DNA from 3 places in the Bacillus arachidis genome. Region 2 is predicted to be linked to each of the others. Evidence: riboswitches for the same ligand, from Rfam matches in the RefSeq annotation. Region 2 holds a riboswitch; each other region holds the start of a gene.
The links. Region 2 has a riboswitch for thiamine pyrophosphate ahead of QRY57_RS03880 (MTH1187 family thiamine-binding protein). Riboswitches for the same ligand answer to the same signal wherever they lie in the genome.
Positions count from the first base shown of each region.

Region 1: linked by a shared signal. The riboswitch ahead of thiT (energy-coupled thiamine transporter ThiT) and the one ahead of QRY57_RS03880 (MTH1187 family thiamine-binding protein) in region 2 are both predicted to bind thiamine pyrophosphate.
Region 3: linked by a shared signal. The riboswitch ahead of thiC (phosphomethylpyrimidine synthase ThiC) and the one ahead of QRY57_RS03880 (MTH1187 family thiamine-binding protein) in region 2 are both predicted to bind thiamine pyrophosphate.

Region 1 is NZ_CP127376.1:4,287,896-4,291,183, reverse strand. Features, by position in the region: gene QRY57_RS23735 (sensor histidine kinase) at 1-752, shown strand, start outside; gene thiT (energy-coupled thiamine transporter ThiT) at 976-1,578, opposite strand; TPP riboswitch at 1,674-1,775, opposite strand; gene QRY57_RS23725 (FeoA family protein) at 1,967-2,194, shown strand; gene feoB (ferrous iron transport protein B) at 2,191-3,288, shown strand, end outside.
Region 2 is NZ_CP127376.1:426,706-429,993, forward strand. Features, by position in the region: gene ilvA (threonine ammonia-lyase) at 1-205, shown strand, start outside; gene QRY57_RS03875 (anaerobic C4-dicarboxylate transporter family protein) at 278-1,591, opposite strand; TPP riboswitch at 1,825-1,926, shown strand; gene QRY57_RS03880 (MTH1187 family thiamine-binding protein) at 2,031-2,351, shown strand; gene QRY57_RS03885 (ABC transporter permease) at 2,323-3,099, shown strand; gene QRY57_RS03890 (ABC transporter substrate-binding protein) at 3,096-3,288, shown strand, end outside.
Region 3 is NZ_CP127376.1:4,614,161-4,617,448, reverse strand. Features, by position in the region: gene lldP (L-lactate permease) at 1-182, shown strand, start outside; TPP riboswitch at 1,027-1,142, shown strand; gene thiC (phosphomethylpyrimidine synthase ThiC) at 1,476-3,236, shown strand.

The DNA.
Region 1 (3,288 bases), 1.1 Mb from region 2:
AAAATATTAATATGTTGTCTAATACGCTCCATTCACATATTGAACAATTGGAACAAGACATCGAAAAAGAAAGAAAGTTAGAAAACACACGAAAAGAATTTATTTCGGGTGTCTCGCATGAATTGAAAACTCCACTAAGCATTATGAAAAGTTGCATTTCTATTTTAAAAGATGGGGTGGCAGAGCATAAGAAAGAGTATTATTTTCAGGCAATGGAAAAAGAAGTCGATAAGATGGATATGTTAATTTTGGATATGCTAGAGTTAGCTAAATTTGAGTCTGGTACGTATAAAATGAAAATGGATATTTTTTATATTGATGGAGTTATTGAGCATATATGTGAACAACTATCATTAGAAATAGCGAAAAAAGAATTGAATGTTCATAAATGCCTTTTGCCAATCGAAGTTGTTGCAAATCAACATCGTATCGAACAAGTAATTATAAATTTTGTAACGAATGCAATCCGTTATACACCTGAAAAAAAGGATATTATTATTTCTATAAGAGATGAACTGAATCGAATAAAGATTTGTATAGAAAATAAAGGCGCTCATATTGAAGCGGAACAATTAGATAAGATTTGGGATCGGTTTTATCGGATCGATACAGCTCGTCAGCGCTCAAAAGGTGGAACAGGACTGGGGCTCGCCATTTCTAAAAATATTTTAGAACTTCATGGTGTGGAATATGGTGTAGATAATACAGTAGATGGTGTACTGTTTTACTTTTATTTACATAAAAAAGTGTAGAAACGAAATTCTACACTTTTTTATTATTTCTTAATTTTATTTTGATAGCATCTTTACTTTATCTTTATATTCTACACGTATAATTTATATAAAAAATAAGGTTTACAAGGAGTAGATTAGCCATGAATAGTAATTTACTAAGTGTAATGGTATTTATATTCTTATGTGTATTTATTGTTTTTATTATTGATATAACTCATTAAATAAAAAATAAGATTGCCATTTAGGCAACCGTATTTTTTGAATTCAAATTATGTGCACCAATACTTTTAAATAAGCGTGGAGCTGTTGTAAATAGAAGCATTAGTAAAGCTGTACATAAAGCGAAAGAACCAAGCATTGTACTACCGTTCACAATCAATGAATAAAGAACAGCTGATTGTCCAGGCGGTGCGTATTTCCCAAAAAAGATAACCCCGGCAATAAAATGACAGAAATAACGTGCTAAGCTACCAATGAGTGTAGCAATAACAATATAGACCATTGCTTTCTTACCTTGATTATTCGCCATTGATTGCTGAATAGGTTGATAAAATAATCCAGCAAAACCGATAAAAGCAAATGCAACGAAGTACTCAATAAACGCTTGAACTGGCGTTAAAATATAAGCATCTCCGAATACAATTTGCAGTAGCCCCCAAATTAAGCCACCGAAGAAAGCTGTTTTAAATCCCCAGCGGTATGCGATAATAAAAATAGGAATCATAGCAAATGAAATGGAACCGCCTGTTGGAAGTTTAATCGAGATTGGTAAAATGTCGATGATTAAGGCGAAAGCTGCAAGGATTGCAGATTCAATCATCGCTTGTAAATTGGTGTTACGCATGTTCTTATTCCCCCTAAATCTAAGTTGCACAAAAAAAGAATAATTTACCATAGGGAGATATGAAATACGTAAGTAGAAAATGATGAGGTATATGTATTTCGACGCTTGCACAATTCCTACGTTAGCATTAACTAACAGGTTCTAAGGGTCGGAACGAATTGTTCCCTCTCAGCAACGAGGCTCCCCCTGTGATAACGAGATTCTTTATTTGTTAGGTTCAGTGTAATCGAAATGGATGAGAATGGCAAATGAATCTGTTATGACAATTATTTAAATATAATTGTGCAAAAATGTTAATAACTATGAAGGGAAAGCTATAGTACTTGATTCATAGAATATGATATAATTTTCATGAAAATAATTATCATTCTCTTCGAGGGGGAAGATTATGAGTTTAGTAGATATTAAAATAGGTGAAACAGTACTTGTAAAAAATATACAATCGTTAGATAAGTTATTAAAGCGTAGATTAGCTGCGTTTGGTCTTTCAGAAGGAAGTGAACTTCGTATGAAACAAAAAGCAATGTTTAAGGGACCGTGTACGCTAGAGTGCCGTGGACAATTAATTAGTATTCGTCATTGTGACGCGAAAATGATAAAGGTGGAATTAGCGTGAATAAAGTTGCATTGCTAGGGAATCCGAATACGGGGAAAACATCATTATTTAATGCGCTAACAGGTTCTTATGAATATGTAGGAAACTGGAGCGGGGTAACAGTAGAAAAGAAGGTCGGTAAGTTAAAAGGTAAGCAAGGGACATTAATTGATTTACCAGGTATATATGATTTAAATCCGGTTTCTCGTGATGAAGGTGTTGTTACAAATTTTCTACTAACAGAAGAATTTCATCATATGTTAAATATTGTTGACTCTTCTCAATTTGAGCGCAATATGCATTTAACATTGCAACTATTAGAATTTGGTAAACCAGTTTCTATCGGTTTAAATATGATTGATGTAGCAAAGCAGCGTGGAATTATTATCGATGTGAACAGGTTATCAGAAATATTAGGAGTAACAGTTGTTCCTGTTGTTGCGAGAAGTGGAAAAGGCTGCAAAGAGTTACTTGCAACCCTACATGAGAGTAAGCAAAAAGAGCAAAAGCCCTTCAGTATTTCATATGGTAAACAAATAGATGCAGGAATTGCAGATATCATGGAGTTTTTAACTAAGGAAAATTATGAGAATCCAAGGTGGCTTGCACTTCAATTTTTAAGCAATAATGAAGTAGTAGAACAAGAAGTAAAGAAATTGCCGGTGTATGAAAAACTTATAGCGATTCGATCAGAATTAGAGGAAGAAATTGATGTAACGCTGGAACAACATATTTATCGTTCACGTGCAGCGTATATTGAAAAGTTAAAAACAAATGTGATTCAGCATGAGAAGGAAGGGAAAATTCCTTTTTCAGAAAAAATTGATCAGTTAATCACACATAAAGTTTTAGGACTTCCAATCTTTTTAGCTGTTATGTTTTTTATTTTTCAGGTTACGTTTACGTGGATTGGAACACCTTTATCGGATATGCTGGATGAATTTTTCAGCGGTCAACTCACCGATTGGGTAACAGCGGGTTTAACAACTATTGGAGCCTCTGATTTTATTCAAGCGCTCGTTACAGAAGGAATTATTGCCGGTGTTGGTGCTGTATTAGTATTCGTTCCACAAATCTTTGCATTATTTTTCTTTATTTCGTTATTAGAAGACTCA
Region 2 (3,288 bases):
ACCAGGACATTTGCAACACTTACTGGAAATTGTAACAAGTTTTGAAGCAAACGTGTTGCATATTCATTTAGAGCGGATTGGAACAAAGGTATTCCCAGGTTATGCGCAGCTTCATTTATCGCTAGAAACGAAGGATAAAAATCATATTGAAGAAGTATTAAGTGGGATAGAAAAGAAAGGGTATAACGTAGAAATTATTGAATGAAAAATTTAAACAAACGTTTGATTAAATGAAAAAGCACAAACTTTATTCAAAAAAAGTTTGTGCTTTTATATGTTAAAACATAATTGAAATGAGTAGCATTCCAATTCCAATGGAGGTAAATGTTGCAACCAAACCAGGAATCATAAAGCTATGATTTAATACATATTTACCAATACGTGTTGTTCCTGTGCGATCAAAGTTAATCGCAGCAACAATTGTTCCGTAGTTCGGAATGAAGAAATATCCGTTTACTGCAGGAAACATCGCAATAAGAAGTGCTGGTGAAATACCAAGTGATAATCCGAGTGGCACTAACGCACGTACTGTTGCTGCCTGGCTATACAGTAAAATAGATAGAATAAATAATGCAATAGCGAATAACCATGGTGCACTTGTTACTAAGTGTTGAATCGATCCTTGAATGGTATTTAAGTTTCCATTGAAGAATGTGTCTCCCATCCAAGCGATACCGAAGATTGCAACAACAGCTGTAGCGCCTGCTTTAAAGACATTACCAGATACAATGCTTTCTACATTTGGTTTACAGAAGATAATAATAAGAGCAGCAATTGTAAGCATAACCATTTCAATTGTATTTGGCATTGAAAGACGAACTAATTTTCCATCTACCATCCATCCTGGACGAAGTGCTTCGAATGAACCAAGAAGGACAACAAAAAGAGTAGCGAATAAGAAAAGAATAACAGATAACTTGGCACCTTTTGCACCGATAAATTCTTTCTTTTCTTCAAGTTTCGGAATCATGCCTTCTTTCAATCGTTTTAAGTATTCTGGGTCTTCATTTAACTCTTTACCCATTTTGCTCGCAACGAAAGCAGCTAGCATACAAGCGATAAAAGTAGAAGGAATACTTACTTTTAAAATATCTAACAATGTAATTTTATAATCAGCTAGCATCGCTAATAGGGCCACAGTTGCAGCTGAGATTGGGCTTGCTGTGATTGCCTGTTGTGAAGCGATTACGGCAATGGACATTGGGCGTTCCGGTCTAATTCCTGATTCTCGTGATACTTCTGCGATAACAGGAAGTACAGAATAGGCAACGTGACCAGTTCCAGCACATAACGTAAATAAATAAGTTACAATAGGAGCAAAGAATGTAATGCGCTTTGGATTTTTACGTAGTGCTTTTTCTGCGAGATGGACAAGATAATCCATTCCACCCGCAGCTTGCAGGGCACCCGCAGCTGTAATGACTGCTAAAATCATCAGCATAACGTCAATAGGAGGAGCTGTTGGTTGTAAGTGGAAGACAAATACGAGTATTGCCATACCAACTCCGCCCATTACTCCTAGTCCAACTCCACCAAGGCGTGCACCGATAAAAATACAGAGAAGCAAGGTAAGAAATTGTAGCCAAAACATGATAAACTACCTCCGAAATTCATATGGTAAGATATTTTTGAATAATTTAAATTTAACTGATAATTATTAAATTAAACAAAGAGAAAGTTGTTATATAAACCTTTTTTATTATATAACACGTAAAAAGTAACATTCACTACATTTTGTGACATTATTTCAAGAAAATTAAGTGTAAAGTGATGAAAAAATGTGATTTGTTTGTTTGAAAAAATAAATCATGCTACAATGAAAACGAATTAAAACCGGGGAGCCAATTGGCTGAGAGGATGTAAGTGAGCATCGACCCTCAACCTGATCTGGATAATGCCAGCGTAGGGAGTTACTTAAAGTGATGTAAGCAGATGTTATTGTATAATAACTTGCATGCAAGGCTTTCCTACGTATTTCGTGGGAAAGCCTTTTCTTTTTACAAAACATATTTTGCAAGGGGGATTTTAGTATGTCACAACAAGTTACCATTTCATTTTCAGTCGTACCACAAGCAAAAACGAAAGATGTGTATGCCGTTGTTGATAAAGCAATTGAAGTCGTACAACAATCTGGTGTTCGTTATGAAGTAGGTGCGATGGAAACAACGCTAGAAGGAGAATTAGATGCGCTTCTCGACGTGATCAAACGTGCACAACAAGCTTGTGTTGATGCTGGCGCAGAAGAAGTGATTACGTCTATTAAAATTCATTATCGTCCAAGCACTGGTGTAACGATTGATGAGAAAGTTTGGAAGTACCGTGATGAATATGAAAAACCAGAAACGATCTAATATAACAATTACAGCGCTTTGGCTAATCCTTCTCATTGCCATATGGGAAGGATCTGTTTCATTATTTCAAATTGAACAGTGGATTTTGCCTAAACCTTCTGCTATTGTACAGGAACTGATTGGAATGAAGGATTTATTACTACCAAATATAATACAAACATTGCAAGAGGTTATCATCGGATTATTCTTTGCGATTTTACTTGGAACGAGTATTGCAATTATTATGGACGTTATTCCATTGTTTCGTTTGTTAATTAATCCGTTACTCGTTATTTCACAAACCATTCCGATTGTCGTGCTAGCACCTTTATTTATTATTTGGTTTGGATATGGGATGCTTCCAAAGGTGATGGTCGTTATTCTTGTTTGTTTCTTTCCAATTGCTCTTAGTATTTTAGAAGGTTTTCAAACAGTAGATAGAAATATGCTCAAGTTACTACAAACAATGCGAGCGTCGAAATGGCAAATCTATCAGAAGGTAAAATTCCCAGCTGTGCTCCCGTATTTTTTCTCAGGACTAAAAATAGCTGTTACATATAGTGTGATGGGAGCAATTATTGGGGAATGGCTTGGTGCGAGTGAAGGATTAGGTGTCATGCTTACGCGTGCAACAAAATCCTTTTTAACAGCCCGTGTATTTGGTATCGCAGCAATTATTGTCATGGTCACATTGTTCTTGTATTTTATTGTAGAATTTATGGCAAGACTAACAGCACCATGGATATACAGAAAGGACGGCAGAAAATGAAAAAAGGTTTAAAAGTTATGCTAGCCGCAATACTTGCAGTTGGTGTTGTCGGTTGTAATGCAGCGAAGAAAGAAGAGAGTACAGATAAGGAAAAGAAAGTAAAAGTTGTTTTGGACTGGTTTCCAAATACAAACCATACTGGTTTATATGTAGCAAAGACGAAAGACTACTATAAAAAGCAAGGTTTAG
Region 3 (3,288 bases), 730 kb from region 2:
GTGGTGTAACGGGTAAAATGATTTCTCCGCAATCGATTGCAATCGCGTGTGCAGCAGTAGGACTTGCTGGAAAAGAATCTGATTTATTCCGCTTTACAGTAAAACATAGTCTATTCTTTGTAGTGATTGTTGGGATTATGACATATGTACAAGCCTACTATTTAACGTGGATGATACCGTAAGCTTTTAGGTGGGTATAAGCCGTCAACTTAACACAAACAAGCCAGGTGCTGAAAGCACCTGGCTTGTTTCATAACCTTAACTAAATGGTTACGCTGAGAGACTATTCATCCTCGGATGAACACTCTCCCAAGTTTATTAACTCCCCTATAAATAAGTATGCTGATAAAAAGAATAAAATTTAAAAAGAATTCGTCGCCCGCGTCCTCATCTTTCCAGTGAACTTCAAACAGCCAACCGATTCCGTAATTGGCAACAACCCAGATAGAAAATAATGTCCAGAAGTGCATCCAACTGCCCCCAAACAGAGCAGAAAAAAAGGCCATAATTGACGTGCCTCCAAACCAAAAGACAAAAATAATACATATTGCGCAAAATATAAACCTGAAGATAGACCCCAAACACCCCATTATAATTTCACTCCTGATCTAAACTATACTTGATATATGTGCATAAATAATATGACTAATTTTTTATGTGTTTTGACTTTAACTGAATTGTTCTTATAAATAAAATATATAAAAATAGTAATTTTTAGAAAATTATAACACGAAACCGTATTATAATCCGTGTAATAAGTAGAAATCTCTATTAATTGTAGACGGATGATATGATTTTATTTGAACATGAATAAGTTTTGGCTCCCACCTCAAAATTTAGCGGAAACAAAGAAGCTAGGTGATAGATCAACTGCCCATAAGAGCCCGATTGGTGAGGGCTAATAATCATTGGTTCTATCAGGTATATCGATTAGCAGACAAAAAAACGATAGATAAAAATTGCAACTCATGCCTTTGCATTTTTCTGATTATCGTGTATGATGGGAAAGTATTGAAAATTAAATCAGTGATAAACTAGGGGTGCCTAAGTGATGCTTAGGCTGAGAGAGAAGCGCGATAACTTCTTAACCCTTTGGACCTGATCTGGCTCGTACCAGCGTAGGGAAGTTAACGGCTTTACATAACTATGTCTTTATGAGCCAGGTCCTTGTTTTACTATGGATCTGGCTCTTTTTATTTTGGCATGCGCTGGCCACTAGTTCTTGTCCTTGTCACAAGTAAGGCGAAAGCGGCTCTTTCAGAATGGGAGGGGGATGGAGTTTCAGCCGAAGAGGTGTGTTTTACCTCAGTTGAAGAAACGAAGCCAACGATCATTCTAGCCGCTCAAGCTGGATCTTAAGTAAACCGAAAGCGGCAAAACGTCGCTGAAGTGAGAATCGAGTTGCACAGAAATTGGCTCAAGATTCGGTGCAAGTTAGATTTGCCTGAAATGATAAAGGGGAGGAAACACAAATTATGAAGCAATCTGTTTCAGCTGAACAAATTGAATTGAAGTCGAGTTTACCAGGGAGTAAGAAAGTTTATGTTGATGGGCCGCATGAAGGTATGAAAGTACCAATGCGTGAGATTGAACAAAGTGATACAAACGGTGTACCAAATCCACCAATTCGTGTTTATGATACGAGTGGTCCGTACACAGACCCTAAGTACAAAGTAGAGCTAGAGAAAGGAATTCCATCGCCTCGCCGTCGCTGGATTGTTGAGCGCGGAGAAGTGGAAGAGTATGAAGGACGAGAAATTAAGCCGGAAGATGATGGTGTGAAAGTCGCATCTAATCATACACCTGTGTTCCCGCAAATGGATCGTAAACCACTTCGCGCAAAAAAAGGAGCAAATGTAACGCAAATGCACTATGCTCGTAAGGGGATCATCACATCTGAGATGGAATATGTTGCGATTCGTGAAGGGGTAGAGCCTGAATTTGTACGTAAAGAGATTGCAGAAGGACGCGCTATTTTACCAGCAAACATTAACCACCCAGAAGCAGAACCGATGATTATTGGCCGCAATTTCCATGTGAAGGTAAATGCGAATATCGGAAACTCTGCTGTCTCTTCTTCCATTGCAGAAGAAGTAGAGAAGATGACATGGGCAACTCGCTGGGGCGCAGATACCATTATGGATTTATCAACAGGGAAAAACATTCATACAACTCGTGAATGGATTATCCGTAACGCTCCTGTACCGGTTGGAACAGTACCAATTTATCAAGCGCTAGAAAAAGTAAATGGAATTGCTGAAGATTTAACGTGGGAAGTATATCGTGATACGTTAATTGAACAAGCGGAGCAAGGTGTGGATTACTTTACAATTCATGCAGGTGTGCTGCTTCGTTACATTCCAATCACTGCAAAACGTACGACAGGAATTGTTTCACGCGGTGGGTCCATTATGGCGCAGTGGTGTTTATTCCATCATAAAGAAAACTTCTTATACACTCATTTTGAAGAGATTTGTGAAATTATGAAACAATATGATGTTTCTTTCTCTTTAGGAGATGGATTACGTCCAGGTTCGATTGCAGATGCAAATGATGAGGCGCAATTTTCTGAGCTTGAAACGCTTGGTGAGTTAACAAAAATTGCTTGGAAGCATGATGTTCAAGTTATGATTGAAGGGCCAGGTCATGTACCGATGCACTTAATTAAAGAAAACATGGATAAAGAGCTTGAGATTTGCCAAGGTGCACCGTTCTATACACTCGGACCTTTAACAACGGATATTGCACCTGGTTATGACCATATTACATCTGCGATTGGTGCAGCAATGATTGGTTGGTTTGGCACAGCAATGCTTTGCTATGTGACACCGAAAGAGCATTTAGGTTTGCCGAACAGAGATGATGTTCGTGAAGGGGTTATTACGTATAAAATTGCGGCGCATGCGGCTGACCTTGCGAAAGGACACAAAACAGCGCAGCAGCGTGATGATGCACTTTCAAAAGCTCGTTTTGAATTCCGCTGGCGCGATCAATTTAACTTATCTTTAGATCCCGAACGCGCAATGGATTTTCACGATGAAACATTACCAGCAGAAGGGGCAAAAACAGCTCATTTCTGTTCGATGTGTGGTCCGAAGTTCTGTAGTATGAGAATTTCACATGACATTCGTGAGTATGCAAAAGAAAATGATTTAGAAACAACAGAAGCAATTGAAAAAGGTATGAAAGAGAAAGCGGAAGAATTTAAAGAAGCGGGTAGTCACTTATATCAATAATTGAATTTGAGATGAGGCTAAGAGTGCCCGCGGATAGCGGGAGATATGTATG